2 regions of the Micromonospora sp. NBC_01412 genome follow, and region 2 is predicted to be linked to the other one. Evidence: riboswitches for the same ligand, from Rfam matches in the RefSeq annotation. Region 2 holds a riboswitch; the other holds the start of a gene.

Region 1 (3,400 bases), 650 kb from region 2:
TTGGGATGCAACCCGGCGGCAACCAGCCCGGCGAAGTGCGCCATGTCGACGAGCAGGTACGCGCCGACGCCGTCGGCGATCCGCCGGAACTTCGCGAAGTCCAGCACCCTCGGGTACGCCGACCAGCCCGCCACGATCAGCTTCGGCCGGTGTGCACGGGCGAGCCGGTCGACCTCGTCCATGTCGATCAGGAAGGTCTCGGGGTCCACCCGGTAGCCCACCGCCCGGTACAGCCGGCCCGAGAAGTTGACCCGCATCCCGTGCGTCAGGTGACCGCCGTGCGCCAGGTCGAGGCCGAGGATCGCGTCGCCCGGTGTGAGCAGGGCCGTCATCACCGCGGCGTTGGCCTGGGAGCCGGAGTGCGGCTGCACGTTGGCGTACGCCGCCCCGAACAGCAGCCGGGCCCGTTCGATCGCCAGCCGTTCGATGGTGTCGACATGCTCGCAGCCGCCGTAGTACCGCCGGCCCGGGTAGCCCTCTGCGTACTTGTTGGTGAGCACCGAGCCCTGCGCCTGCAGGACAGCCCGGGGCGCGAGGTTCTCCGAGGCGATCATGCCGAGGGTCCGCTGCTGACGCCGCAGCTCGGCGGTGACCGCCGTGGCGATCTCCGGGTCGGCGTCGCGCAGGTCGTCGTCGAGTACAGCCACGGTGGCCTCCGTCAGTGGGATTCGGTGAGGTAGGTGCGGTACTCGTCGGCCGTCATCAGCGCCGGCGGGTCGGTCACCCGCAGCCGGAACAGCCAGCCGTCCCCGTAGGGGTCGCTGCCGATCAGGCTCGGGTCGGCGACGACCGCCTCGTTGGTCGCGAGGATCCGACCGGTCACCGGCATGTACAGCTCGGCCACCGACTTGGTGGACTCGACCTCGCCGCAGACCTCCCCGGCCACCAGGTCGGTACCCGGGTCGGGCAGTTCGACGTAGACCACGTCGCCGAGCGCCGAGGCGGCGAAGGCGGTGATACCGACCGACGCCGGCTCGACGCTGTCGTCGACCCACTCGTGGTTGGCGCTGTAGCGCAGGCGCGCGGGAACATCCATGTCCACTACTTCTTCCTTTTCGGCAGGGATGCGCGTCAGCGCGGACGGCGGTAGAAGGGCAGCGGGGCGATCTCCACCGGTTCGGTGTGCCCCCGGACCTGGACACCCAGCCGGGCCGGCACCTGCGCGGCGTCGGCGCGTAGCCGGGCCATCGCGATCGGCCGGTGCAGTGTCGGCGACGGGGCGCCGCTGGTGACCACTCCGACCTGCTCGGGCTCGGCTGCCTCGGACAGCCGCACCACGGGGTCGCCGGAGCGCGGGACGCGCCTGCCGGCGGCGGTGAGCCCGACCAGCGCGTGGTCCAGCACGGCCGGGGCCAGCGGCCCGCAGACCTCGATCTGTCCCATGTGGCTGAGGTCGAACAGGCCGGCCCGTTCTCGTACGGCCCGATGCTCGGCGGCCTCGCTGCTGTAGCGCAGCGGCATGGACCAACCGGCGAACCCGGTGAACCGGGCGCCCAGCTCGACGTGCACGGCGTGCAGGGGTGGTCGAGTCAGGGTCGTCGGACTCTGATGCATGGAGGCGCTCCTTCGTCCCGACGCGGTCGCGTCGTACGGTCGGTTGCCTCCCGCTCTGTCATGGACCTGAGAGCTTCACCGCCGGTCGGCGGTTTGCACCGTGGGTGAGACGACGGATCGTCTGCTTTCCAGAGTTCACCTCGCCTGCGCGGTAACGGGGCCTGAGAGTTTCTTGGGAGTTTGCTCCTTCGGCGCCCCGACGATGGCCGGGGTCTCTCCCGCGCGGGTTCGAACGGTGTCTGTGCAGTTGTGGGCGGTGCTGCCCGCGACCCTAGGCGACCGGCCGAACACGTGTCAACGATGCGTCGCGGGTCGCCGGACCGTTCCCGTGTCGGGCTCCCGCCGGCCACGCGGTCGCCGGAGCTGGGCCGCTGCGGCCGGACATCCCGGCCACATGATCGATCATCAACAATTCTTTACACCGATGTGTGACGTGTGCCATTGTACTGGCCACGTCCGGCGCGACATCGACCCAGATCGACAAGCGTCGACGCGGGCTCCACCCGCAGAAGCGGCGGAACCGACCCACCACAACCGACCTGACGTGCGTGGAGACACGCAGGGACCTCCGCACCCGGCCGGGCCTGGTCCACACCGGACCCGACAACATCCCCCATCGACCCGGCCCCGAAGCCCCGTCGACACCCCGCCCAGGAGGCGACCCCCGATGATCCGACTGTTACGAAAGCGACGCGCCCGGCTGGCCGCCGCGCCCCTGACCCTGGCCCTCGCGCTGGGGCTGAGCCCGCTGGCCGCCCCCGCCACAGCGAGCGCGGCACCGGCGGCGACACCGACCCACGGCACCGCCCCGGCCGACACCGGCGCCGGTGACCGGCACGTCCAGCGGACCCCGCTGCCGCTGGACGAACGCGCCCCGCTGCCCGCCACCCGCGACGAGCTGCGCCGCGACTACGACGAGCCCGACGGCGGGCAACGACGCACCGCCCCGTCCATGCGCGGCCGGGCCGCCCTGGCCGCCGCCCCCTGCGCGACCAGCGACTTCACCAGCCGCACCGGCAGCGCCCTGGTGCAGCAGATCAAGGCGTCCACCACCGACTGCGTCAACACCCTGTTCAGCCTGACCGGCAACGACGCCTACCTGGCGTTCCGCGAGGCGCAGATGACCAGCGTCGCGTACGCGCTGCGCGACGACGCCGTCTACTACGACGGCACCAACCGCACCGGCACCGCCTCCCTCGTGCTGTACCTGCGGGCCGGCTACTACGTGCACTGGTACTACCCGTCCACGGTCGGCACGTACGGCAGCGGCCTGCGCACCGCGATCCGCGCCGGCCTGGACGCCTTCTTCGCAAACAGCCACTCCGGCGACGTCAGCGACGCCAACGGCGAGGTGCTCGCCGAGGCGGTCACCCTCATCGACAGCGCCGAGGAGAACGCCCGCTACCTGTACGTGGTGAAGCGCCTGCTCACCGGCTACAACAGCTCGTACAACGCGTCCTGGTGGATGCTGAACGCGGTCAACAACGGCTACCTCGTGCTGTTCCGGGGCCACCAGGTGCCCGAGTTCGTCACCGCCGTCACCGCGGACCCGAGCGTGCTGGACACGCTGTACGCCTTCGCCTCCGGCCACCGGTCCCTGCTCGGCACCGACCAGGGTTACCTGGTCTCCAACGCCGGGCGGGAGCTGGCCCGCTTCCTCCAGCACACCGCGTTGCAGGCCAAGGCCCGGCCGCTGGCCCGGGGGCTGCTCGACCTGAGCGCGATCACCGGCCCCACCGCCGCTCTCTGGGTCGGCGTCGCCGAGATGACCGACTACTACGACCGGGCCAACTGCGCCTACTACGACACCTGCAACCTCCAGGCGCGGCTGGCCGCCGTCGTCCTG
Region 2 (3,400 bases):
CGCCGCGTTCGTGCCGTGCGCCGACGACGGGATCAGGCACACGTCCCGGTGTCCCTCACCCCGGTCCCGGTGGTACGCGCGGATCGCCAGCAACCCCGCCAGCTCCCCCTGCGACCCGGCGTTGGGCTGCACGCTGACCGCGTCGTAGCCGGTCACCTCCGCCAGCCACCCCTCAAGCTGGGCGATCATCTCCCGGTACCCGGCCGTCTGCGCGGCGGGCGCGAACGGGTGCACGTGGGCGAACTCCGCCCAGCTCACCGGCTCCATCTCCGTGGTCGCGTTCAGCTTCATCGTGCACGACCCCAGCGGGATCATCCCCCGGTCCAGGGCGTAGTCGAGGTCCGCCAGCCGCCGCAGGTACCGCAGCATCGCCGTCTCCGAGTGGTGGCTGCGGAACACCGTATGGGTGAGGAAGTCCGAGGTGCGCGCCAACGCCGCCGGCAGGGCCGCGTCCACGTCCCCGTCGACCCCGGTCACCCCGAACGCCGCCCACACCGCCGACAGGTGCGCTGCCGTGGTCGTCTCGTCGCAGGAGATTCCCACCCGGTCGGCGTCGACCAGGCGCAGGTTCACCCCCCGCCCGGCCGCTGCGGCCACCACCTGCGCGGCCCGGCCCGGCACGCGCGCGGTGACCGTGTCGAAGAACGCGACGTCCGCCACCGCCACCCCGCCGGCGCGCAACCCGGCCGCGAGCCGCGCCGCCATGCCGTGGGTACGCTCCGCGATGCCCCGCAGCCCGTCCGGGCCGTGGTAGACGGCGTACATGCCGGCCATCACCGCCAGCAGCACCTGCGCGGTGCAGATGTTGCTGGTCGCCTTCTCCCGCCGGATGTGCTGCTCACGGGTCTGCAACGCCAACCGGTACGCCGGGTTGCCGTCGGCGTCGCGGGACACCCCGACCAGCCGGCCCGGCAGCATCCGCTCCAACCCCGAGCGCACCGCCAGGTACCCGGCGTGCGGGCCACCGAAGCCCATCGGCACCCCGAACCGCTGGGTGGTGCCGGCGGCCACGTCCACGCCGATCTCCCCCGGCGGGCGCAGCAACGTCAACGCCAGCAGATCCGCCGCCACGCACACCAGCGCCCCCACCTCGTGCGCCGCCGTAACCAGCGCGGCGTGGTCCCGTACCGCCCCCGACGCCCCCGGGTACTGCAGGTGCAGGCCGAAGAACTCCGCCGGCAGCTCCTCGGCATCGACGTCGACCACCCGCACCTCGATGCCCAACGGCTCCGCCCGGCTGGTGATCACCGCGAGGGTCTGCGGCAACGCGTCGGCGTCGACGACGTACACGCTGCTGCGGCTCTTCGACGCGCGGCGGGCCAGGGTCATCGCCTCCGCCGCGGCGGTGCCCTCGTCGAGCATCGAGGCGTTCGCGGTGGCCAGCCCCGTCAGGTCGGTGACCATCGTCTGGAAGTTCAGCAGTGCCTCCAACCGGCCCTGGCTGATCTCCGGCTGGTACGGGGTGTACGCCGTGTACCACGCCGGGCTCTCCAGCACGTTGCGGCGGATCACCGCCGGGGTGTGCGTGCCGTGGTAACCCAACCCGATCATCGACACGGCGACGGTGTTGCGCGCGGCCAGGGCCCGCAGCTCGGCCAGGGCGTCGTGCTCGCTGGCCGGCTCCGGCAGGTCCAGGGTGCCGTGCCAGCGGATCACCTCGGGGATCGCGGCGTCCATCAGCTCGTCGACCGAGTCGTAGCCGACGGCCTGAAGCATGCGGCGCTCATCGGCCGGGTCGGGGCCGATGTGGCGGGCGGCGAACTGCTCTACGGTCATGGCGGCGCTCCCGGAAGGGGTGAGGTCGACAGGTCGGCCTCCCCCTGAGTCGCACCCCGGGAAGGGCGCTCCACAGTGCCTGCCCACGAGGTCCTTTTGCCTGAGAGGTTCCGGGGAGGAAGCTGCCCCTTCGGCGCCGCCGGCAATGATCACCGAGCGGTCTCTCCCACGTGGGGTACCGGCGACACCCACGCTACCAGCGTGGCCGGTGCCGGCGGACGTCGTCCCCCCGAGCAGTGGATCACCGGCCCGGGCGGCGGCTCAGCCCGCGACCGACGCCGCCCACCCGCCGGACGCGCCGGCCGCCGCCTCCGGGGCCGGGGACGCGCCGGCGAGGCGGTCGGCCAGCGCCGGCAGCAGCACGCCGAGCGGCGCGTCGGCCCGTACGGCGGCGTAGGCGTCGCCCCGGGTCGCCCCCTGGTTGACGATCGCCACCGCAATGCCCCGTTTCGCCGCCCGGATCACGAACCGGCGCCCCGACATCACCGTCAACGACGACCCGAGCACCAGCAGTGACCGGGCCCCCTCGACCAGGTCGAAGCAGCGGGCCACCCGGGCGGCGGGAACCGTCTCCCCGAAGAACACCACGTCCGGTTTCAGCATCCCGGTGCGGCAGAAGCCGCAGTCGACCGTCCGGAATCCGGCCACCTCGTGGTCGGCGAGATCCACGTCACCGTCGGGGTTGACCGCCGCGGCCACCGCGTCGAACCCCGGGTTGGCCTGCCGCAGCCGCCGGTCCAGCTCCTCGCGGGAGGTGTGGTTGCCGCAGTCCAGGCACACCACCTCGTCGAGGCTGCCGTGCAGCTGCACCACCGGCTCCGACCCGGCCGCGGTGTGCAGACCGTCGACGTTCTGGGTGATCACCGCGTCGACCAGCCCGCCGCGCTGCAGGCGGGCCACCGCCCGGTGCCCGCCGTTGGGGGTGGCCCGGGCGATCGTGCGCCACCCCAGGTGGCTGCGCGCCCAGTACCGCCGCCGCGCCACCGGATCCCGGGTGAACGCCTGGTACGTCATCGGAGTGTGTCGACGCGCCACGCCGCTGGGCCCCCGGTAGTCGGGGATGCCCGACTCGGTGGACAGGCCCGCCCCGCTCAACACCACGACACCGCCCTCGGCGAGCAGCCCCGCCAGCGCGTCGAACGTCTCGGTCACGGGGTCCATGCTGCCTCAGCGACGCCCCGCCGGCGAGCACCGGCCCCGTGACCATCCTCGCCGCAGCGCCGGTGCCCGCGCGCCCCGGCGGCTACCGTGGCAGGTATGCGCGTCGTCATCGCCGGAGGGCACGGCAAGATCGCCCAGCTGCTGCACCGGGAACTCGCCGGCCGCGGCGACACCGCCGTCGGCCTGATCCGCGACCCCGGCCACGCCGCGGCGCTGCGCGCCACGGGCGCCCACCCCGTTGTCTGTGACCTGGAACACGCCGACGCCGCGCAGGTCGCCGCCCACCTCGACGGCGCCGACGCGGTGGTCTTCGCCGCCGGTGCCGGCCCCGGCAGCGGCGCCGCCCGCAAGGACACCGTCGACCGGGCCGCCGCCGGTCTGCTCGCCGACGCCGCCGAACAGAGCGGGGTACGCCGCTACCTGCTGGTCTCCTCCATGGGCGTCGACACCGACCCACCCGCCG

The links. Region 2 has a riboswitch for glycine ahead of gcvP (aminomethyl-transferring glycine dehydrogenase). Riboswitches for the same ligand answer to the same signal wherever they lie in the genome.
Region 1: another riboswitch for glycine. It lies ahead of OG617_RS28245 (glycine cleavage T C-terminal barrel domain-containing protein); the one in region 2 lies ahead of gcvP (aminomethyl-transferring glycine dehydrogenase).

The regions. Positions count from the first base shown of each region.
Region 1 is NZ_CP109528.1:6,435,157-6,438,556, reverse strand. Features, by position in the region: gene glyA (serine hydroxymethyltransferase) at 1-647, opposite strand, end outside; gene gcvH (glycine cleavage system protein GcvH) at 659-1,036, opposite strand; gene OG617_RS28245 (glycine cleavage T C-terminal barrel domain-containing protein) at 1,072-1,554, opposite strand; glycine riboswitch at 1,694-1,785, opposite strand; gene OG617_RS28240 (collagenase) at 2,222-3,400, shown strand, end outside.
Region 2 is NZ_CP109528.1:7,083,323-7,086,722, reverse strand. Features, by position in the region: gene gcvP (aminomethyl-transferring glycine dehydrogenase) at 1-1,776, opposite strand, end outside; glycine riboswitch at 1,855-1,955, opposite strand; gene OG617_RS30920 (NAD-dependent protein deacetylase) at 2,038-2,937, opposite strand; gene OG617_RS30915 (NAD(P)H-binding protein) at 3,034-3,400, shown strand, end outside.